2 regions of the Sporosarcina pasteurii genome follow, and region 2 is predicted to be linked to the other one. Evidence: riboswitches for the same ligand, from Rfam matches in the RefSeq annotation. Region 2 holds a riboswitch; the other holds the start of a gene.
What was found. Region 2 has a riboswitch for S-adenosylmethionine ahead of AB1H92_RS01335 (5-methyltetrahydropteroyltriglutamate--homocysteine S-methyltransferase). Riboswitches for the same ligand answer to the same signal wherever they lie in the genome.
Positions count from the first base shown of each region.

Region 1: it holds a riboswitch for S-adenosylmethionine, as region 2 does, so the genes downstream of both, AB1H92_RS12460 (methionine ABC transporter ATP-binding protein) here and AB1H92_RS01335 (5-methyltetrahydropteroyltriglutamate--homocysteine S-methyltransferase) in region 2, are expected to answer to the same signal.

Region 1 is NZ_CP160452.1:2,595,305-2,607,702, forward strand. It holds gene AB1H92_RS12445 (dicarboxylate/amino acid:cation symporter) at 1-531, opposite strand, end outside; gene AB1H92_RS12450 (MetQ/NlpA family ABC transporter substrate-binding protein) at 892-1,722, opposite strand; gene AB1H92_RS12455 (methionine ABC transporter permease) at 1,788-2,456, opposite strand; gene AB1H92_RS12460 (methionine ABC transporter ATP-binding protein) at 2,449-3,474, opposite strand; SAM riboswitch class I at 3,628-3,732, opposite strand; gene AB1H92_RS12465 (thioredoxin family protein) at 3,786-4,085, opposite strand; gene AB1H92_RS12470 (toprim domain-containing protein) at 4,099-4,437, opposite strand; gene gcvH (glycine cleavage system protein GcvH) at 4,602-4,982, opposite strand; gene AB1H92_RS12480 (arsenate reductase family protein) at 5,287-5,643, opposite strand; gene AB1H92_RS12485 (acyl-CoA dehydrogenase family protein) at 5,838-7,628, opposite strand; gene AB1H92_RS12490 (acetyl-CoA C-acetyltransferase) at 7,961-9,136, opposite strand; gene AB1H92_RS12495 (3-hydroxyacyl-CoA dehydrogenase/enoyl-CoA hydratase family protein) at 9,295-11,679, opposite strand; gene AB1H92_RS12500 (C39 family peptidase) at 11,911-12,398, shown strand, end outside.
Region 2 is NZ_CP160452.1:266,826-279,223, reverse strand. It holds gene AB1H92_RS01335 (5-methyltetrahydropteroyltriglutamate--homocysteine S-methyltransferase) at 193-1,305, opposite strand; SAM riboswitch class I at 1,400-1,500, opposite strand; gene AB1H92_RS01330 (M20 family metallopeptidase) at 1,893-3,065, shown strand; gene AB1H92_RS01325 (amidohydrolase) at 3,120-4,226, opposite strand; gene AB1H92_RS01320 (YfcC family protein) at 4,228-5,652, opposite strand; gene AB1H92_RS01315 (AbgT family transporter) at 5,939-7,468, opposite strand; gene AB1H92_RS01310 (MBL fold metallo-hydrolase) at 7,684-8,427, shown strand; gene AB1H92_RS01305 (PepSY domain-containing protein) at 8,518-8,907, opposite strand; gene AB1H92_RS01300 (PepSY domain-containing protein) at 8,995-9,699, opposite strand; gene AB1H92_RS01295 (cell wall metabolism sensor histidine kinase WalK) at 9,745-11,088, opposite strand; gene AB1H92_RS01290 (response regulator transcription factor) at 11,078-11,776, opposite strand; gene AB1H92_RS01285 (metal ABC transporter ATP-binding protein) at 12,163-12,398, shown strand, end outside.

The DNA.
Region 1 (12,398 bases), 970 kb from region 2:
AAATGATATCACTTTTTCTATTATTAATTGAAACTCTTCGAAAACTGGTAACATCGTTTTACTGCCAATCGAAGCCATTCCAATTCCAAATAAAAATGCAATAAGAAGCGCAGTCATAATGCCCATAACCGGTGGCATTTCCAGGTCAAAAAATGCAGTCCCAGCCTCTCTCGCAGCCTCAGCAACACTCGTGTCAGTTGCACTCCCGATAAAATTAGGAAGGATAGCAGTCGCTACAACAAAAGCCATTATTCCAGCGAATATTGTTGATGCGTAAGCAAATACTGTTGCAATTCCGAGTAATTTCCCGGACCCTTTCCCAAGTTGCGCAATACCCGGTGCAATAAACCCAATGATAATTAATGGGACAACAAAATTTAAAAAACCGCCAAACAACATATTAAATGTTGCGAAGAGTCTGACAACCCAATTAGCAAAACCTTCGTGAATAGCCGGAAGCAATAATCCTAGACCGACAGCAAGTGCAATCGCGATAATAATTCTTCCGATCAAACCAATTCTAAATTTCAAATTGATTCCCCCTTTTTATCTTTTTTAAAACTGCATCTAATATATCATATCGCCTATAAGATTAACATAGTTTTTTTTAAGAAAAAACAAATTTTTCTTACACCAAAAGACGAATTTTAGACAAAAAATCACTTTCATCGTTCGCGTATAAACATTTTTCACTGAAAATAAATTCACCAAACATCTGAATAGTTCTTTTTCACGAAGGATACAAAAAAAGCTAAACAGAATTCCAGATGTTATTCAGCTCGCCAATGAACTTTTCACGAAAATCGCTTCTAGTCCTTTTCTCACACCCCCTCAATTGATTAAAAAACTAAAGCATCACCTCATTAAGAAGTGATGCTTTAGTTTTTAAGTTTATTTTACAGGGACAACAATGCCTTCCCATTCCTCAAGAATAAAGTCTTGAATTTCATCTGATTTTAATACTTCAACTAATGCTTTAATTTCTTCTTTGTCTTCATCACCAGCACGTACTGCAATGATATTCACGTACGGCGAGTCGGATTCTTCAATCGCAATAGAATCTTCAAGTGGGTTTAATCCTGCATCAATCGCGAAGTTTGAGTTAATCAGAACAGCATCCCCTTCGTCATTGTTATAAAGTTGCGGTAACAATGCAGCTTCATAGTTCGCATCGAATTGAATGTTTTTCGGATTTTCGACAATATCTTTAACTTCTGCTTTCGTTTTATCAATGCCTTCTTTAAGCTTAATCAGACCTTGTGCTTCAAGCATCGCAAGTACACGACCATGATCTGCAACAGAGTTACTAATTAAAATTGTTGCACCTTCAGGCAACGCTTCAAGTGAGTCATACTTCTTCGAATAAACACCAATTGGCTCAATATGAATTCCGCCAGCATTGACAAAATCGTAACCATGATCAGCAATATTAGATTCTAAGAAAGGGATGTGTTGGAAATAGTTTGCATCTAAATCACCGGAATCTAAATCTTTGTTAGGTAACACATATTCAGTATATTCCTCAATCACAAGATTAATGCCTTTTTCTTTCAATAACGGTTGTGCCTGCTCCAGAATAATTGCGTGAGGTGTGTTTGAAGCACCAACAACCAATTCTGTTTCTTTATCGCCGCTACCAGTAGTTTTATCGTCTTTCGTACCGCAAGCAACCAATGTTAGCACAAGTGCCGCCAATAAAATCGCAGATAAAAACTTTTTCATTGTATGAACTCCCCTTTTCCGTATGTTTATATGGTAAATAAGCTAAGCCTATTGTTCCCAAATAATTATCTTTTATCTAGTTTTCTAACAGACAAATCTCCAATGAATTGGATAATAAATACAACAATTAATATTAGAATCGTTGCGACCCATACGACGTCTTCTCGACTACGTTGGAAACCGTCTAAGAAAGCCAATGTACCAAGCCCTCCTGCACCAATAACACCAGCCATCGCCGTATATCCCACGAGCGCAATCGCTGTAACCGTAATCCCTGAGATGAGGGCCGGTATCGATTCAGGAATTAACACCTTGAAAATAATTGTAGATGTTTTTGCACCCATTGACTTTGCAGCTTCAATCACACCTTTGTCAATTTCCTGTAGTGCAATTAAAACCATACGGCCATAAAACGGTGCCGCACCAATAATCAACGCCGGTAAAGCTGCTTCAGGTCCACGCATTGTCCCGACAAGTAACTTTGTAAGCGGAATTAGTAATATAATTAAAATAATAAATGGAATGGAACGGAATATATTTACAACGGCTCCGGTAATCGTATGAATGAATTTATTTGCCCATAATTGTCCAGGGGCTGATAAAAACAATAAGATGCCTAGCGCTAATCCGATAATAAATGTAAACAGCGTTGACATGACGGTCATGTAAAGCGTCTCTATAGTTGCTTCCCACATTTTATCCCAATCGACATTTGGTAGAAGGCTTTCAATCATGACCAATCACCTCCGTCTGTACATCTTGTTCATGAAGATAGCCAATTGCCTTTTCAATCAATTCATCGTCACCAACAAGCTGTAAAATGAGCGTTCCATATGCCCCTGCTTGTGTATGGGAAATATTCCCTTGGACAATATTGACGTCAATGTTGAATTTACGGATTAGACTTGCAAGAATTGGTTGTTCTGTGCGCTCGCCGACAAAAGCAAGCTTGACAAGCTTTCCTGTCGGGAACTCTTCTTTAAGATGCTCAATTGCCTCTTTTGCATCAGCAGACTCTGTTAATTGTGCGACGAATCGTTTCGTAATCGGCTCTTTCGGTGTTTGGAATACTTCCAGCACATCACCAATTTCCACGACTTTTCCAGCTTCCATGACGGCAACACGATGACATATTTTACGAATGACATGCATTTCGTGCGTAATCAGGACAATCGTTAAACCTAAACGTTCGTTTATATCTGTTAATAAGTCGAGGATCGCGTCAGTCGTTTCAGGATCTAGCGCTGATGTTGCTTCATCGCAAAGCAATACTTCCGGATCATTTGCAAGTGCACGTGCGATGCCCACTCGTTGTTTTTGACCTCCCGATAATTGAGACGGATAAGCATTTTCACGTCCGCTCAAACCGACTAACTCGATCAATTCCGCTACTTTCCTTTCACGTTCTGCTTTCGCAACACCTGAGATTTCAAGTGGGAAAGCAATATTATCTTTCACGGTTCTTGACCATAGTAAGTTGAAATGTTGGAAAATCATACTCACTTTTTGACGCGCCAATCTTAATTGTTTACCTTTAATTGAAGAAACTTCTAATCCGCCAACCTTAACCGATCCAATAGTTGGCATTTCAAGCCCATTTAATAGGCGGATTAACGTACTTTTTCCTGCACCACTATAACCGATGATGCCAAATATTTCGCCTTCCCTAACCGAAAGCGTGACGCCATCTACGGCCGCAATCTGATTTGGGCCTGTCCCATATTGTTTTACAACATCTTGTAAATGTATCATCTTTTTTCCACCTTCATTTAAAATCCAATTGCTTGAACGCTTTGGTAGATACTATCTCTCATATAGTATGTTTACTTTCCGATAAATTAAAAAGCCTTTCCACCAAGTGAGTAGAAAGGCTTTACGTTTTTTAAAAAAAATCGTTTGTCCAATCTCTCATCTTCCAAAGCAACCGCTTTGTGTGAATTGGCACCATTTCACAAATGTGATGGTTGCCGGGCTTCATAGGGCACTTCCCTCCGCCGCTCTTAATAAGAGTTTTACTATTCTTTTATAATAACTAATAACTTATCACATTTAGTTGAATTTTGTCAACCAATCTTTTCAAGTAAATGTGGAACAGATTGAAAAGCATAGATTTTCTCTTTTATGACACCATCTTCTGCGATGAGTAAACAAGGCACACTTTCTATTTGATAGTCTACTGCTAAGTCTTCAATATAATTCAAGTCTGCCTTTCCCATTGGTATACTTTTCCTCATCGCATGAATTACTTCCATCATTTTAGACGCAACCATACACGTCCCACAAATAGGCGTATATAAATAGAACAAAGCTTTACTTGAATCATGCATCACAGTTTCCCATTGTTCACGTGTCCACGTTTCCATAACCATCATCCTCTTACAGTAAAAATTCTCGGTGAATATTAAAATAGCCATCCAATTGTTCAGCCAAGATATCGTACGGGGTCGTTTCAACTTCTTTATAAAATTCATCAGTATATAAATGAATCGCCCAAGGGTAGTTTTTTTTGAATAAAGTGCGAATTTTATCTCCTGTATCATCCGCATCTACAAAAACAAAAAGTTCACTCGCCTCGTAAGGTTCCATCAATTCATCAAGATGATATTCACTAATCGTACCAAATGTACAAATGATTTGAACAGGTTCAGCAAGGATCCGTTTTAACCGAAAGCGATCTGCTTTTCCTTCTACGACTATCACTTTTTGTCGGTCCACACAATCCCTCCATCCTCGTTTACCATTTATTCAAACGCAATACTGCTGTATAGTTTTCCATCCATGAACTTTATCATACTCATTTATGCACAAAATTTCATGCATGAATGATTGCAAGAAAAAAACGTCAGGGAATAACTCTCCCGACGTTCGGTTTTCATTGATTACTCAATTGTCATTTTATCGTATTCTTCAGCTGACATGAGTGAATCTAGTTCTGAAACATCTGATGGTTCAACGACAATCATCCATGCTTGTTCATATGGAGATTCGTTTACAAATTCAGGGCTATCTTCTAGCTCTTCGTTCACTTCTACAACTTTACCACTAATTGGTGCATATAGTTCTGAAACTGTTTTTACAGACTCAACGCTACCAAATGGCTCGTTCGCAGTAATGTCATCGCCTACTTCCGGAAGTTCAACGAAAACAATATCGCCAAGTTCCGATTGCGCAAAATGTGTAATACCAATACGGTATTTACCGTCTTCGTCTTTCACCCATTCATGCTCTTCAGAATACTTCAATTCTTTCGGTGTGTTCATGTCATAGCCTCCAAATATTCATAGTTAATTGAATTAATTTCATAATCGAACATACTCTAGGAAAATCCGGACTGCTTTGATTTCCATCCTGGGAAGACCCCTTCCACTACAATTAACGGAAATAAATCCATATAACCGAACCTTCCGATACGAATCTACCACAACATTCGTTTTTGCATCATAATCAATCATTATAAAATTAATTCAGTCACTTCAATAATGCCATAGTTTACCCTAAAATACAAGATTACCTGATAAGTCTACTAACTTATTAGATAACTTTCCGACTTGAAATTCGGAACAATTAGCCCCAAACCTCGTCAAACGTTTCATCTTTAAAACCAACTGTCACTTTCCCATCGCCAAATACAATTGGTCTTTTAATCAGCATACCATTTGAAGCGAGTAGCGCTACTTTTTCTTCGTCCGACAGTGTTGGTAGCTTATCTTTCAAGTTTTGTTCACGATAAACTTTCCCACTGACATTGAAAAACTTTTTAATGTCGAGTCCCGAAGTTTCAATCATTTCTTGTAATGTTTCTACCGTTGGAGGTGCTTCTACAAGATTCACCTCGACAAAGTCGATGCCTTTGTCTGTTAGCCATTTCTTCGCTTTTCGGCATGTGCTGCATTTAGGATATCCGTAATATGTAATGTCCATAATTAAATTCCCTCCAGTGCCCCCATCATATCAAAAAAAACCTTCAGATGCTTTAATAGTCATCTGAAGGGTTTTTGATCCAACTTTTATCGCCAGACACTCGGGTTATAAGCAAACTGACTATGCGGCAGAGTGCACCACTCCGTCAGTTCGACGTATGCCTGTCGCGGCTGAATGGCGGTTTCGTTTTTTATTTAAACGGTATATTTCGCTTCGTCAATCAGCTTTTCAGCAGCTTCACGTTTTTTCGCGATAATATTGTACGGCGTAGAACGAGTTAATTTACGTAATGCGGACAACATCATACGCTGGTTATCTCCTTCTACCGCCGATAGAAGTGTTTCTTTCGCATCTTTTTCAATAGCTTCGAATGCTTCTTGACAGAAGATTTCAGTATATAAGATTTTTTGCTTCTCTTTCTCTTCGCCATTTCGTGCAATTGCTTTTTCCGTACGCAACAGTACAGATTCCATCGCAAAGATGTTTTGTGCGATATCCGCAATGTTTACAAGTACTTCTTGCTCCGCTTCTAGTTTTGTACCAAAGCGCTGTGCCGCAAGTCCCGCCGCAAGCAGACCGATTTTCTTTGCGTTTTTCACAAGTACATTTTCTTGTGCTAAAGCTTCATCGCCAACTTCTTCTGGCATCATCATAAGTAGCTCTTCTTGTAAGCTTTGCGCTTTTTGCAGAAGCGGCAATTCACCCTTCATCGCTTTTCGCATAAATGTTCCAGGCACTAGCATACGGTTAATTTCATTCGTTCCTTCAAAAATACGATTAATACGGGAATCTCGGTAAATTCGCTCAACTTCATATTCAGACATAAATCCGTATCCGCCATGCAATTGAACTGCTTCATCTGCGATATAATCTAGCACTTCAGAGCCAAACACTTTGTTAATAGAGCATTCAATTGCGTACTCTGCAATCGATGCTGCAACTGCCTTTCCATCTTTTAACTCTTCTTCTGACATCGCACTTTCACGCTCTTCAAAATTACCTACTGTACGGTAAATTAAACTTTCAGCAGCATACAATTTAGATGCCATCGTTGCGATTTTCTCTTTTGTTAAGTTAAATGAAGAAATCGGTGTGTTAAATTGCTTCCTATCATTTGCATAAGTGATTGCTAATTCTAACGCACGTTTAGAACCTCCTACCGTACCAACGCCTAGTTTATAACGGCCAATATTTAAAATATTAAAGGCAATCACGTGCCCACGACCAATTTCTCCTAATAGGTTTTCAACTGGTACTTCCGCATCTTGTAAAATCAATGTACGTGTTGAAGATGATTTAATCCCCATTTTCTTTTCTTCAGGACCTACAGAAACGCCTGGGAAATCTTTTTCTACGATGAACGTAGAGAATTTATCTCCATCAATTTTAGCATAAACGATGAACACGTCAGCAAATCCAGCGTTTGTAATCCATTGCTTTTCACCATTTAATACGTAATGTGTACCTGCCTCATTTAGTTTCGCATTTGCACTAGCGCCAAGTGCGTCTGATCCCGAGCCTGGTTCCGTTAACGCATAGGCAAATATTTTTTCAGCTGTTGCGGAAGCCGGCAAGTACTTCTTCTTTTGCTCTTCATTTCCAAAGAGAACGATTGGTAGTGATCCGATTCCAACATGGGCACCATGTGTAATTGAAAACCCACCAGCTACAGACATTTTTTCAGCAATCAATGCTGATGAAATTTTGTCTAATCCAAGTCCATCGTATTCTTCTGGAATATCTGCTGCTAGTAAACCGAGTTCCCCTGCTTTTTTCAATAGCTTAACAGAATGCTCAAACTCATGGTTTTCCAAGTTTTCAATGACAGGCTTCACTTCTTTTTCAACATATTCAGCCGTTGTTTGCGCAATCATTTTTTGCTCATCCGTAAAATCTTCTGGTGTGAATACACGTGCCGGCTCAATGTCCTCGATTAAGAACGCGCCGCCTTTAACAAACTCATTTGCCTCTACCTGTTTCGTCATTTTATGTTCCTCCCTTTTTTATGAACATGAACTTTCCCTTTTCCTAAATTGAAAATCAATATTCTCATCTAATTTACAAACAAATCATCTTTTCTTGATCCAGCTTCAAGCATCAGTCGCTCGGGTCATAAGCAATCTGACTATGTGGCAAAATGCACCACGTCGTCAGCTCGACTTATGCCTGTCGCGCCTAAACGATGCTTTCAGCTTTTCTTGATCCAGCTTCAAGCATCAGTCGCTCGGGTCATAAGCAATCTGACTTTGTGGCAAAATGCGCCACGTCGTCAGCTCGACTTATGCCTGTCGCGCCTAAACGATGCTTTCAGCTTTTCTTATAACATCTCAAATACGCCCGCGGCACCCATACCGCCACCGATACACATCGTGACAACACCGAATTGCTTCTGTTGACGTTTTAGTTCATTCATAAGACGAATGGTTAAAATAGTTCCTGTTGCGCCAAGTGGATGACCGAGTGCGATGGCACCACCGTTGACGTTCACTTTATCCATATCTAGCCCCAGATGGCGAATAACTTGTAAGGATTGTGAAGCGAATGCTTCGTTTAATTCCCACAGGTCGATGTCGTCAATTGTTAATCCGGCTATTTTCAATGCTTTTGGAACGGCTTCAATTGGGCCAATTCCCATCACTTCTGGTGGGACGCCTCCTACAGCAAATGAACGGAACTTTGCAATGGGTGTGAGTCCTTCTGCTTCAGCAACTTCACGATCCATAATGAGTACTGCGCCTGCACCGTCAGAAGTTTGGGATGCGTTTCCGGCTGTGACGGAACCAGTCACTGAAAAAGCTGGTCGTAATTTGCCAAGTACCTCTTCTGTCGTACCATGACGAACGCCTTCATCCATTTCAAAAGTGAACTCTTTTTCATGAAGCTTTCCATTGTCGTCGACGCTTCTTTGTACAACGTCAACCGGTACAATTTCATCAACAAATTTTCCAGCTTCGATTGCTGCCGCTGCCCTTTCATGCGACCGTACTGCAAATGCATCTTGGTCGGAACGGCTAACATCGTACTTCTTGGCAACTTGTTCCGCCGTATGCCCCATCCCCATATAATATTCTGGTGCAGTTTCAGCTAAGCGCACGTTTGGACGTACGGTATTCCCCATCATTGGCACCATACTCATCGATTCTGCTCCGCCTGCTAGCATCGCTTTTGAATGGCCAAGCATGATCCTTTCAGCCCCGTAAGCGATGGACTGAAGCCCAGACGAACAAAATCGGTTAATTGTAATCGCCGGCGTTGTATCTGGTAATCCGGCAAGTGCCCCGATATTTCTTGCCATATTCATCCCTTGTTCCGCTTCTGGCATCGCACAACCGATAATTAGATCATCAATTGCACCGTCATAACCGTCTGCGCGTCTTAATGTTTCTTTTACTGCTAGTGCTCCTAAATCATCTGGACGCACGGTTGCAAGTGAACCTCTTTTCGCTCTCCCAACCGGTGTTCTCGCCCCGGCTACAATCACTGCTTCACGCATATTCATATCCTCCCTATTCAAACTTCCCTATAAAATCCAACTCCAAGGCGTCATCCGCTGCTCAAGTCATAAACAAACTGTCTATATCGCAAAGTGCGCTACTCCACCAATTCGCCTCATACTTGTCGCGGATAAACAACACCTTTAGCTTTACTTAATTAATTACGAAGCGGCTTTCCTTTTATGAGCATGTGCTGCATACGTTGCTGTGACATTGGATCTGCCACCAAGCTTAGGAATGCTTCACGTTCTAAATCCAATAAGTATTGTTCATCAACGAACGTGCCGTACGGAACTTTTCCGCCTGCAATCACATACGCAAGCTTTTTCGCAATTTTTAAATCGTGATCGCTTATATAACCTGATAAATGCATCGCTTCCGCACCAAGCAATAACGTTGCATAACCAGACTCGCCCGTTACTGGAACTTTTTCGCGCTTCGGTGCTTTGTATCCGTTCTCATATAACGCAAGCGCTACTTGTTTGGCATCATAAATTTGATGGTCGCCGTTTACACTAATGCCATCCGCAAAATCTAAGAAGTTATTTTCGCGTGCTTCATCGCCAGAAGTTGAAACTTTCGCCATCGCAATTGTTTCAAATACTTTATTGGCGATGTTTTGGTAATCAACATCCACGCCATTCGGTAATCCTTTCAAATGCTTCGTATATAAGTTGACATTTCCACCCCCGCCTGGAATTAACCCGACGCCGACTTCAACAAGTCCCATATACGTTTCTGTTGTTGCTTGGATATGCGCAGCTGGTAAACAAACCTCGGCTCCTCCGCCAAGTGTCATTGCAAATGGTGCCGCAACAACTGGTTTTTTCGCATATTTAATATTCATCATCGCTTGTTGGAATGAACGAATAACAAAGTCTAATTCAAAAATATTGTCATCTTGTGCTTCCATTAAAATTAAACCGAGATTGGCACCCACGCAGAAGTTTTTCCCCTGGTTTCCAATGACGAGTCCTTTATAATTTTTCTCTACTTCTTCAATCGCAAAGTTAATCATTTGAATAATGTCTAAGCCAATCGCATTCGATTGTGAATGAAATTCAAGAAGCGCAACCCCGTCGCCTAAGTCAATTAAGCTCGCACCTGAATTTTTCTTAATGACGCCATGCTTCTTTTTATATTGTTTTAAATCAATCACTTTTTCATTAACAGGTACCGGCTCATACGTTTCTCCATTAAAGAAGAATCGTTCGCCATCTTCTTCCTTATAGAAAGTTTCATAACCTTTCTCTAATAAACTTTGAACGAAGCTTGGAATTTCAAATCCTTCAGCTTTCATCTTTTCTACAGATGTTTTCACACCGATGGCATCCCATGTTTCAAATGGTCCTTGTTGCCAGCCGAATCCCCATTTCATTGCATTGTCAATCGCGACAATGTCATCAGCAATTTCTCCGTTTAATTCTGCCGAATAAAGAAGTGTTGGTGCAAAGATACTCCATAAAATTTCCCCTGTACGATCTTCTGAATAAATAAGTGTTTTTACTCGATTGCCAAGACCTTTTTGCTGTTTTGCCATTTCAATTGAAGGCGTTTTCAACTTTTTCGTTGGAACGTATTCAAATGTTGCACGATCCAGTTCTAAAATTTCCTTGCCTTTTTTCACGTAAAAACCTTGTTTTGTTTTTGCACCGAGCCATCCGTTTTCCACCATTTTCTTCATGAATTCAGGTGTATCAAATACTTGTTGCTCTTCACCATCAGTGTGGTCATAAACATTTTTTGCGACATGAACGAATGTATCTAATCCAACAACATCCAGCGTTCTAAATGTCGCTGATTTTGGTCTTCCAATTAACGTGCCTGTCACGGAGTCAACTTCCCCAATTGAATAACCGCGTTTCTCCATTTCACGCAAAGTTACTAACAAACCGTATGTGCCAATGCGATTGGCAATAAAGTTTGGTGTATCTTTCGCGATGACGACACCTTTTCCTAATGTATCTTCCCCAAAGCGAACCATGAAATCGACAACTTCTGGCGCTGTCGTACTTGCTGGAATCACTTCTAATAACTTCAAATAACGTGGTGGGTTAAAAAAGTGCGTCCCTAAGAAATGCTTTTGAATATCTTCCGAACGCCCTTCCATCATCGCCTCAATGCTAATGCCGGATGTATTTGAAGTGACAATCGTTCCGGAAGAGCGTACTGCATCAATTTTTTCATATAGGCTCTTCTTCACGTCTAAGTTTTCAACAACTACTTCAATAATCCAATCAACATCTTTTAATTTGTCTACATCATCTTCTAAATTTCCTGCCTCGATAAGCGACATATTCTTTTTCGTCGTTAATGGTGCAGGTTTTTGTTTCATTAATTTTTGTAAAGCACCTGTTGCAAATCGATTCCGTACTTGACGATCCTCTAAAGTAAGTCCCTGCTTTTCTTCATCAGCTGTTAATTCCCCAGGGACGATGTCTAGTAAAAGTACTGGAATCCCGATATTTGCAAGATGTGCTGCAATACCAGACCCCATTACACCTGAACCTAAAACTGCTGCCTTTTTTATTTGATAAGCCACGTGTCCTGCCTCCCTTTACCCCTTTGAATGAATACTCATTCATTATTAGTCAAAAAAAATATAGAAACAACCTCTATGAATATTATTGTAATCTATTATTCTTGTTTTCGCAATATTTTTATTTAAAAAACTTATAATTAATGAATCATCATTCATATTGTTTTATATGTTTGTTTGGCGTGAAAAGTGCTAGCATATAATGAACAAAACACTTTTTCAAGGAGCCTTTTTATGAGAAATATTCTACCATTAAAGAAAATATCACAATTCGACCCCGATATTCATAAACGTTACCGCGCATCTGCATGTGGCCCTGTTACAGCCTATGCCATCCTTGATTATTATTTCCCGAACCGTTTTCAAGATATTAATCAATTATATAAACGGCTAGGGGGAACAGCAATTGGCTTATTTACGTGGCGTTTCGTTCGCAATCTTTCTAAACTGTTAGGTGATGATTGGGTCGTAGCAACTTGTTCAATTGAAGAAGTGAAAAAACAAATCGACAAAGGATATCCTGTCGCAGCGAAGTTTGATAAATGGTTTAGGTGGAAGTGGCGCGGTCGTTATTCCTTTGATTATCATTGGGTTCCTATCGTTGGTTATGAGGAAAGTGAAAGCGGGTTGATGCTATTTATTCATGATAATGGCGGTAAAAATCGCCCTTGCCAAATCCGAAAAGTGCCATACGCTCCAAATCGGGACATTTTGACTTTTGT
Region 2 (12,398 bases):
GGACAACCCTAGTTGGAAAATTTGTTTTGCCAATACTTTACGTCATCAGACAACTACAGCCTCAACGTACAACTAGTGTAAATATATGCTTTTACATGCCCCTACATGCTTGGCGATTTTTTTCGAACTAAAAAAAGCGAAGGACGATGGGAATTTTCTCCACCTGTACCTTCGCTTATATTAATGGGTTAATTAACCCCAAATCTCCTTCGAAATATCAACGATAAACTTTAGTTTCTCCCACTGTTCCTCTTCTGTCAGCTTATTTCCATGGTGCGTTGAAGCAAACCCACATTGTGGACTTAAGCAAATTTGCTCGAGTGGAACATACTTAGAAGCTTCCTGAACCCGAGATTTAATTAGCGCTTTATCTTCTAGCTCTCCTCTCTTAGAGGTGATGACACCTAATACGACTTTTGCTCCGCCTCGTGGAATATGTTTTAGAGGTTCAAAGCCTCCTGAACGCTCATCATCATACTCAAGGAAAAATCCGTCTACTTTTTCCTTTGCTAAGAACTTTTCAGCAATTAAATCATAACTTCCTTCAAATGCCCAGTTTGAGCGATAATTTCCACGGCATAAATGTGTAGTAACAAATAAATCTTCAGGTTTCCCTTCTAACACACCGTTTGCCACACGAAGCGCTAAGTCAATTAAGTACTCTCTCGAATATTCTCCATCATTCCAAGGAATGTCAGGTGATGATAATCCTGCAATATAGACGTCATCCAACTGTAAATAACGAACACCTGCATCATAAAAAGCTTTGATTGCATCGCGGTAAGCTTGAATGATATCTTTTGCATATTCCTCGATATCCGGATAGATATTTTCATCTCTAATTCCGATATTAAATAGTTGGTTTGGGCTTGGAATTGTTTGTTTCGCAACTGCACGGCCACCAACGATTTCATTGAATTCAATAAAATCTTTTACATGTGGATGGTCAGGATTGAATGAGATTTTTCCAATGTTACGGATATTATATCTTTCTGTTTCTTCATTCCCGTTAAAAATATAGCCTTGTTCAGGAACATAGCCTTCGATACCATTCAAGTGTTCTAAAAAGTCCGTATGCCAAAATCTACGTCTAAACTCTCCATCCGTTACTAATTCCAAACCGACTTCAATTTGCTTATCTACAACTCTTTTGATCTCTTCTGTTTCTACTTTACGAAGTTGTTCAGCTGTAATTTCCTCTTCTTTGAATAACCTTCTTGCCTCGTGCAAATTCTCCGGTCTTAATAAACTTCCTACGTGATCCGCTCTAAAAGGTGCCTTCGTCAATGTTTTTGCGTTTGTCATTGCTCATTCCCTCTTTCTACATGTTTTTTAACATTAATAAGGAAAAAACCCTTCTTATAAATAAGAAGAGTTCGGCAATTTTGGGCGTCTACTCTTCTCATCTCCAAGCTTTTCGCTACTGGAATTAGCACAGTTCTTCATAAGTCTGTTGCTGAGGCTTCAAAGGGCCAGTCCCTCCACCTCTCTGGATAAGAAAGTCGCTTATTAAGTTATTGACTATTACTTTACACACCATCTAATTGAATGTCAAGGTTATTTTGATTTTTCTTTATTCACCACGACAATTAAATCAATTATATTTCTTTCTTTGGTGTCATATGTCAATTTAACAAACAACCCTATCACAAACAATGTTGATTTCCGTTCCGGGCGGACGCTTTCCGTGGGGCCGGCGGTGAGCCTCCTCAGTCGCCTTGCTCCCTCCGGGGTCTCACCTGTCCGGCTAATCCCACAGGAGTCGCCGCCCTCCACTCCAATCAACGAAGCCACATAAACGAACACTTATACGCGTCTCCACCTTGTCATTACACACACTGTAAAATCGATTCGCTTCCTAGTATAATGATTTAAAATGGAGGGATTTTTATATGCTGAACAAAGCCTTAACTAAAATTTCAAATTATTACGAAGAGATGGTTGCAGATCGACGTTTTCTACATATGCATCCTGAATTATCACATCAGGAAGTTCATACACCTGCATTTATAGCTGATCGCTTAGAATCTTTAGGCATTGAAGTACAAAGAAATGTTGGGGGGCGTGGAGTCGTAGGGATGATTCGCGGTGGTCAACCTGGAAAAACAGTTGCATTTCGTGCGGACTTTGACGCGTTACCCATTACCGACCAAAAAGATGTTTCTTACAAATCAACTATCCCCGGTGTCATGCATGCATGCGGACATGATGGCCATACAGCAGCTTTATTAGGATTCGCCAAAGCTATGAATGAAATCAAAGAATCATTACCCGGTAACATTGTCCTAATCCACCAGTTTGGAGAAGAATTATCTCCAGGCGGTGCACGTGGGATGATTGAAGATGGCTGTCTTGACGGCGTTGACCTTGTATTCGGCGCACATTTACAATCGCAAATGCCTGCTAATAAAGTGTATGTGCGCGACGGTTTCCTTCAAGCTTCTGAAGATTCCTTTAAAATTACGGTAACCGGATTCGGAACACATGGTGCGGAACCGCATACAGGTGTGGATCCAATCCTAGCTGCCAGTCACATTATGATTGCACTTCAATCAATTGCTAGTCGAAATGCAGATCCATTGAAAGAACTCGTTGTTTCAGTCGGAAGTTTTCACGCTGGACATGCAGACAATGTGATTCCTAACGAGGCTGTTATGGAAGGCACCATTCGCGTATTCGACCCTGAACTTCGTATCATTGCGGGCCGCCGTGTGATTGAAATTGCAAAATCGGTTGGTGCCGGACTTGGCTGCGATGTACATGTTGATATCATTAAAGGCTACGATTCAGTAAATAATGACCCCGACGCTATGAACCTCGTTCGTCGCGGTGTTGCAGAAGCTTTCAGTGAAGAGAACATAATCGAAACGAATCCAATTATGCCTGTTGAGGATTTCTCATATTATTTACAGCATCGACCAGGTGCGTACTTTTTTGTTGGTGCTCAAATGGATAATAAGGAAAACGTCTTCCCGCACCATCATGAAAAGTTTGATTTTTACGAACCAGCGATGGAAATGACCGCTAAAGTTTTTGCATCAACATTTTTTGAAGCGCAAAAATAAGCTCTAAAAAGCCTTGCACCTTCACAGTGAACTGCGAAGGTGCAAGGCTTTAACTTATTCATGCCGAGTAAGTGCTTTTTTCAATGTAGCCGCAAGTACACGTGCACCAATATCTAGCGCTTCTGTATTAAATGTCATATTCGGATGGTGGAGTCCCGGCTGAAGATCCGCACCAATGCCAAGCATCGCTGCTTTCAATTTTGGCCTATGAATTGTATAAAAATGAAAATCATCACTACCTGCCGTAACGACCGCAGGCGCATACCCCACTTCTCCTACAGTTTCCAAAATCGCAGCTGTGGCAATTTCAGTAGCTTCTTCAGATACTTCTGCAGCAGGTGTATAATCATTCCATTCAGTTTGAATTTCTACCCCATACAACTTACCAATGGCTTGAATTCCTTCTGTAACTTTCTCCATTAATTCATCCAGAACTACATTGGATTGCGCTCGGGTATCAATTGCAAAGGTTGCAGATCCCGGAATAATATTGACGTTATTTCCCCCTGCTTGCATTTTCGTCATTTTCACAGAGTACGTCTCAAACGGTGAGAAATAAATTGTTTTAATAAACTGATGGATTGCAAATAGCGGATCAACGACATTCTTCCCCTGATGTGGGCGTGCGCCATGTGCGTCTACTCCGATTATTTTCCCTTCAAGAAATGCCGCCGCACCATGATGGATAGCCGGTAACACTTTACCATGTGGAATTTCCTCAATCGGACGCAAATGGACGCCGAATAAATAAGAAACATCATCGACCACACCACGCTCGACCATTGCTACTGCGCCGTTCCCTTGCTCTTCAGCTGGTTGAAAAATAAAGCGAATTTTCCCATCTAATTGCTCATCTTTTAAATAAGAAAGTGCACCTAACACCATTGCAATATTCGCATCATGCCCACAGGAATGATTCGCTTGATAAACCCCATCGACCTCTTGCCAAAGTGCGTCTATATCGGCTCGAATTGCGATGATTTCTTTTCCTTCACCGATTTCTGCCACGACACCTGTTACATCATCAAAAGTTTTATACGTTACACCCATATCCGCTAATATTTCCGTTAATTTCTTCGTTGTCTTTACTTCTTGATAACTAATCTCTGGATGCGCATGAAAGTGCTCAAACCATGCTTCTATTTTCTTTTTTATTTCCAACTTAACTCACTCCAATCATTACAGCCACAACAAGTGCCAGCAGTGCAATCAGTAACCAACCTAACACTAGTTTCCAAACAAACTTTACCCAACGCTCATAAGGGATTCCTGCAACCGCCAAATAGGCCATCAGTGATGCGGAAGTAGGAATAATTGAATTTGTAATCGCGTCACCATACTGAAATGCCAGAACAGCGATTTGACGTTCCATTCCTAGTAAATCTGCTAGCGGCGTCATAATAGGCATCGTTGTCGCTGCCTGTCCACTGCCAGAGGGGATAAAAAAGTTCATAATAATTTGTGTAAAATACATACCTACAGCGTTTAAAGAAGGCGGTAAGCTTGATATTAAATTCGATAAGGCATAGATAACTGTATCTATAATATAACCTTGCTCCATCACAATCAAAATTGCTCTAGCAAAACCGACAATGAGCGCTCCAAAAGCGATGACTTTCATACCATCAACAAAAGCATCAAATGTCCCATTAATGCCGAGATTTCCGACAATCCCCGATAACAAACCAATAATAATGAACGACGCTGTCAACTCTGTTAAAAACCAATCCCATTTAAAGACACCGTAAACGTTCATTGCCAACCCACCAGCTAGAAACGACAAAACAAGCCCATGACGCCAATTAAAGTCCGGAAATTCCTTCGCATACTCCCCAACTTGTTTCTCCTGAACCTTTTGCTCAATATCAAACACGATACTTTTAGTTGGATCATTTTTCACCTTACTAGAATAACGCATTACATAGAAGATTGCTGCAGATAAAACGAATAAATATACAACAAACCGGAACCCAAATCCTGAAAAAATTTGTACTTCAGCAATTGACTGTGCAACACCTACTGTAAACGGATTAAGCATACCACCTATAAAGCCAGATGCGGCTCCAAGACTTACCATCGCCGTTCCAGTTATTGCATCGAATCCGAGCGCACGTGCAACAGCAATGCCAATTGGTACAAAAATAATTGATTCCTCTGACATCCCAATTGTCGCACCAAGAACTGAAAATAGAATCATAATCACTGGGATTAATAATCTCTCTTTATTCTCAAGTCTATGTACAGCCTTTCCTATTCCTGCTTCTATTGTGCCAGTAGCCTGAATAATTCCGAAGGCACCACCAACTAAAAATATGTAAAATATAATTTGCGAAGCTGCCGACATCCCCATTGGAATTGCCTTGAACAATTCGAAGGGTTTAACTGGACTCTGCTCAATCTCTGTATAACTGCCTTCCACAACGATTGTACGTCCATCGACTTCTAATCGTTCAAACTCCCCTGCTGGAATTAAATATGATGCAACTGCAGCAAGAATCATGATTGCAAATAATATCGCATATGTATGTGGAATCCATCTCTTCTTTTCTTTCTCGGGTACCATTTGCTCTTCAACTCTAGTTGTCATTTCACTTCTCCCCTTAATTCATAAACTTACTCCGATTAATTGTTTATAATAATATATGCATAAACATTCATAGTCAATAGCAATTAACAAAAAAGTATCGTAGTCTCTCAATACTAAATACTCGTCTTCAAAATTAAACTACTAGTTACTTTGGTTCGGTTTTAAATATTCGGGTTAAGTGGTATGACGCTTTTATAATGTGAGTCCTCTACATTAATTCACATTACAATTTATCCAACAAAAAAACCGTTCTGAATGAGTAGTTTCATTCAAAACGGTTTTACAATTACTTCGTATAATAAATTCCTGATCCTGGGCCTAAGTCGATACCGAATAGCATCCATACAACAAGTGTAATTGTCCAGAAGACTAGGAAGAACATGCTGTACGGGAACATAACAGAAACAAGTGTTCCGATACCCATTTTTCTATCATACTTCTGAGCAAACGCAATGATAATTGCGAAATAGGTCATAAGTGGTGAAATGATATTTGTTGCAGAGTCAGCAACACGGTACGCCATTTGTGTTAATTCTGGCGAGTACCCAAGGTTCATCATAATTGGAACGAAAACAGGTGCCATCATTGCCCATTTCGCGGACGCACTACCGATGAATAGGTTAATAAATGCCGCAATTAAAATGAACAGTATTAAGAGTGGAATTCCCGTTAGGTTAATACTTTGTAGGAACTCTGCTCCATATACACCAATAATTAGCCCCATATTGGATTCCGAGAAAAATGCTACGAATTGTCCTGCTGTGAAGGACAATACGATAAACATTCCCATGGAAGCCATTGTTGCTGACATCATTGCCGCAACATCTTTGTCGTCACGAATTTCTTTCGTAACACGTCCATAAACAAGACCTGGAATGAAGAATAGTAATGCAATAATTGGTACTAATGAACTCATAAATGGTGAACGGATAATTGGCATATCGCCGTCTCCGCGTAATGGTCCCCACTCCGGTAAAATTAATAAAGCTACTAAAACACTCGTAACAGCAAGAGATACGCCAGCCCATACAAGACCTTTCTTCTCCACACCGTTTAATTTTTCAATCTTTTCACGGAACTCGCCTTTATATTCGCCAAGTCGTGGTTCAACAATTTTTTCTGTTACCCAAGCACCCACAACTGTGAGTACCAATACTGAAATTGCGATGAAGTAATAGTTCATGGCGATGTTCATACCTTCAGCATAAGCTGGGTCGATAATCGCTGCTGCTGAAATTGTTAATTCACCAAGTAATGCATCTGTTCCCGACAAGAAGAGGTTGGCACTGAATCCACCAGAAACCCCAGCAAATGCAGCTGCTAAACCTGCAAGCGGATGGCGTCCAATTGCGGCGAAAATAACTGCTCCAAGTGGAGGTAGGACAACGTAACCAGCATCAGAAGCAACACTTGACATAACCCCTGCAAAAACAAGGCCTAATGTAATGAGTCGTTTCGGTACTGACAAAACAAACCCACGTAGTAATGCACTGATTAAGCCCGTTCCTTCTGCTAAACCAATCCCTAACATTGTTACAAGAACAACGCCTAAAGGTGCGAAGCCGACGAAATTACTCGTCATTTGAGTAAAAATATATTTAATACCTTCTCCACTCATCAAGTTTTTAACTTCTATAATTTCTCCAGGTTTACCCGGATGTTCTGCACTAACGCCGAAGTGGGAAACAATTCCAGAAACAATAATAACTAAAAGTGCAAGACCTGCAAATAATGTTACCGGGTGCGGTAATTTGTTTCCGGCTGTTTCCACGACATTCAGAAATCTTTGGAAAAAACCTACTCTTTGTTTCTTCATAATATACTCCTTCCAATCCACAAACCATTAAAATATTCAGAAATTAAATTGTTTGTTTTTTTGTATGCTTCACAGTATATAAGACTTTCAATATAAAATAAATAGTAAATCGATAAGACTAACTATGGTAAACTGTCGCGACCTTCCTACTTTTCAAAGTAGTACTTATAAGTTACAATTTTGGTAAAATAAAGACTATACTTGGAGGGCATTTTATGAAAGTAATACCTATCGGGATTTGGGGTGGTTATCCGAAAGCGAATGAGGCAACTTCTGCCTTCTTGCTTGAACACGAAGGATTTCACTGTTTGATCGACTGTGGCAGTGGTGTATTGTCATCACTTCAAAACTTTTTACCTCTTGAACAATTAGACGCTGTCGTCCTAACACACTATCACGCAGACCATATTGCGGATGTTGGCAGTTTACAATATAGCCGCCTGATTCAATACTACTTAAACCAATCACCCCAGGTTTTACCAATATACGGGCATACTGAAGATAAGGAGCAATTTGCGAAGCTATCATACAAAAGAATGACTGTTGGAATGGCAATCCATGAAGAGGATGAGATGAACATCGGACCTTTTACAGTTAGATTTTGTAGGACAAAACATCCTGTGTACTGCCTTGCCCTAAAATTTTCAGTAGATGAACGTTCCGTGGTATTCACAGCAGATACGGAATGGCATGACGACCTTATTGATTTTGCGAGAGGGACAAATCTATTGGTGAGCGAAGCGAATTTATATGAAGAGCATATCGGGGTTGCGCCGGGGCATATGGGTGGCAGTGAAGCAGGTAAATTAGCACAACTTGCTGAGGCGCATCAACTTTTACTCACACACTTACCCTTACATGGAGACGTAAAAGAAATCTTACACGCCGCTCAAGAACAATTTGGCGGAAAGACTGAAATCGCTAAAGTCGGAAAAACTTATACCATTCTAGCAGATTAAGAACTATCCCATGAATTCAAAAAAATCGTTGGAACAGATTTACTACCTGTTCCAACGATTTTTTAAATTAAGAACAAAACCTCTACTGAATCAATCCTCAAGGTCCTTTTCAAAATCCAGTACATCGCCTGTATATGCATCAATTTCAAGTTCGTATTCGTATTTTCCATCTTTCATTTCAATCTCATAATAGAGTCGGCCATCGTCGTTATCCAGCTCTACTTCCTTTACCGTTCCAGATGCATGTTGTCTAGCAATGGCAATCGCTTCTTCAACTGTCAACTTGCTTTTCGATTGTGTTTTTTCAACAGTTGACTCTGCTTTTTGTTTCGTTGGTACAACTTGCAGTTCGTTCACCTTTTCTGTAACACCTAGCACGCCCTCTTCAACGACGTTGTTTGAACTTGCATTTGCAAACATTGCTGCACCTGCAAACACAATCACTACTGAAAGACCTAAAACAGAGATTAACTTCTTCATTTAAATCATCCTCTCTTTATTGTTACCTTTATCTTACCTGGCCTAGATGAGAGGACTTTTAAAGAAAGATTAGAATTTGATTAGAAATCAATCATCCCACTTAACTGACATAATTTTTCCTGTAATTGCATGGATTTGAAAGACCGCTTCAATATCATCATCGTCGTTATCTTGTTCAATTTCTATTAAATAGTAGCCGCCGTCTTCTTTATCATGAAACTCTACATATTCAACTTCGCCACGCAATTGTTTAAGCGCAATATCAATTGCCTCTTCCCTTGTAATTAACGTGTTAGCAGTTGCAGTAGGATGTTCCTTTTCGGAAATAATTTCTCCAGACTTTGCATCCACAACCACTTCCAATAGCACTTGATCTTTCGCTATTTCAACGTTATAAACAGGGATTCCTCCAGTATCATCGTGGGACAACCGTTCAATGTCGTTATTATATTTCTTAACGACAATCTCGCGAACTTCCTGTACAGATAACAATTCAGGTTCCTTGACTTCAATCTTATTAATCAGCGCCATCGAAAGAACTTGGCCGTTTTCAGCATTTATCTTTGTCTCATAAACGCCGCCTGACCGTGTAATTTCTGTAGAATAAACACCATCTTGAAACGTTAACTCTCCGACAGTGCCTTCATACATCGTCTCTAATTGTTGTTGAATTTCTTCCTGCGTCATATGTTCTTCATTAGTAAATAATCCTTGTATATAAATCACACCAAACACCAAGAGAAGTATCGTGACCAAAAGCGGGAGCAACCATTGTTTTTTTAGTACCTTCATGTGAATTACCTCCTACTTAGCATTTTACATACTCAACATTAAGATTTAATGAGAATCTAATCGTTTTGGGATCGTAATTCTAACTGTCGTCCCCATCCCGCTAATACTCTCCATCTTTAACCCCGCGCCGAGTCCATCAGCAAGTTGTTTGGCGATTGCTAATCCAAGGCCTGTTCCGCCTGTTTTACGATTTCGGTCTTCTTCGACTCGGTAAAATCGATTAAAAACATGCGGTAATGCTTCTTGAGGTATACCATTCCCATAGTCTGTAATCGCAATCGAGTAACCGTCTCCTTCGTCTTGCATGGCGACCTTAACTAAATCCTCACTATATTTGCGTGCATTGTCGAGAAAAATATAAAGCAATTGCCTAAATTTTTCGCTGTCTGTTAGGACAATCGCGTTTTTAATACCTTCAAAGTCAAACTGCCGGGCGTATGCTTGACGCATCGGCTTCACTGTTTTTTCAATCTGGTCAAATAAATCCGTTTCTTCAAATTGAAACGTAGCTTGCTCATCGTTTTTCGCTAACTGCAATAGTTGTTCAATCATCGACTTCATACGAACGGATTCACTAAGAATTGCACCAACCGCTTCTTCTGCAACGTCACGATTATCAAATCCGCGTCTCGTTAGAAGCCTGGCATAACTTTCGATGACGGTGAGCGGCGTTTTTAATTCGTGTGAAGCATTTGAAACGAATTGTTCCTGCTGCTTATAGTTTTGTTCTAGTTGTTCCATCATTTCATTGAATGTTAAAGCCATTTGTGCCATTTCATCTTTTCGGTCCACAGACATTTGGATTTTCTCGTAAGTTCCTGATTTTCGACTTTGAGACATCGTTGCAATCAGCTTTTCAATTGGATTGATAACAATTCGGCTTAACCCAATGCTTGAAAAAACAACCGGCAACATCGCTAACAATGTAACACCTGCAAGCACAAGCTTTAATGCCATTAAGTTACGATCCACATTTACAAGCAATTGCATCATATCCAGTTGAACGACATCACCATTATTCCAAATAACAGGAGAACTAACGGATAATACAGACGTTCCATTAATTTTTTCAACGGTATAGGAATCATTTGTAAAAGTAGGGGTGTAGTCTTTTAACAACGTAGTCGCCTCACCTGAACCGAGCCGCTGACCAGCAACACTTATCACACCATTGTCCGGAAGATGAGCACGAATAATCACTGCCGGGTCATTCTGCGCTGTCATTTTACTAAAGGATGCTGTTATTTCTTTCACTTGACTTTGAAGTTGCTTGCGTTCCGTGTCGTATGCCATTTTTTCGAATAAAAAATAAACACCCGTATTCGTCAAAATTAAAATAACAAACATAAGTAGTGTTGAAAACAGATGGATTTTCGTTCTAATTTTCATCGTTTTCTTTGAGCACGTATCCAACTCCTCGAACCGTTTGAATGAGCGTGCTCTCTCCTGGCTTCTCGATTTTCTTCCTGACATAACGAATATAGACATCGACCACATTCGTATCGCCGTAATAGTCAAAGCCCCATACAGCATCTAATAACTGTTCCCGAGACAGTACTTGGTTAGGATGTTTTAATAAATGAAGAAGTAAGTCAAATTCCCTTGGCGTAAGTTCAATTTGACGATCCTCACGTTTCACCTCACGTGTTTGTTCATGAAGAGATAATCCGCAAAACTCATATAAATGTTCGTCTTTTTTTGCTTGCCCTCCATTTGAAAAGCGTAATGCAGCACGTATTCGGGCCAGTAGTTCTTCAATTTCAAATGGTTTGGTTACATAATCATTCGCACCTAAATCAAGCCCTGCCACTTTGTCTTCCACTTCGTTTTTCGCGGTTAATAAAATAACAGGCGTATGATTTTCTGTTGCCCGAATCCGTCGCAATACGTCCAATCCATTTAAACCAGGCAACATTAAATCCAATAAAATTAAATCCCATTTATGCTCTCGGTATTGAATAAGCCCATCTGGCCCCGTATGCGCTATTCCTATTTCATATCCCTCGAATTCAAGTTCAAGTTGCAATACGCGAGCAATGTTTTCCTCATCTTCTATAATTAAAATTCGTTCTTTCATCGTTTCAACCACCCTATCTGTTAGTACTCATTTTGTATAGTAAACCGTTATTTATTAATTACACATACTAAACAGGCTATTAAAAATCGTTTTGCCATTAATCCTCCGACATTCCAGAGAATAAATCATCAATCCCACTTTATCAGCTTTTTACTTGAATGAGAAACTAGACAGTTTAAAATAAATTTGGATTTACTTACAAATTAACTGATTTTAGTTATAGTTTCAAAATTAATGTTGCATAAGGGAAACTTTTATTTTATACTTGTATTAATAATAACTTGGTCGAAGGAAACTTTTATTTTTTAATTTCAAGTTGCACAAGGGAAACTTTCTGCATACGATAGTAATATTCAAAGAGAAATAAATATTGAAAAGGTGATTTTATGAAAAATAGTATAGAGGTAAAACATTTATCTACCTCTTATTACGGTCAAGAAGCATTGCAGGATATAAACTTCTCCGCAGGGACCGGGAAACTTATCGGCATTATCGGTCCGAATGGAGCTGGTAAATCAACACTAATGAAATCAATGCTCGGGTTAATTCCTATAGATGAAGGTCAAATCTCTTTTGCTGGCATGACTTTAAAAGAAGCAAGAAACAAAATTGCTTACGTTCC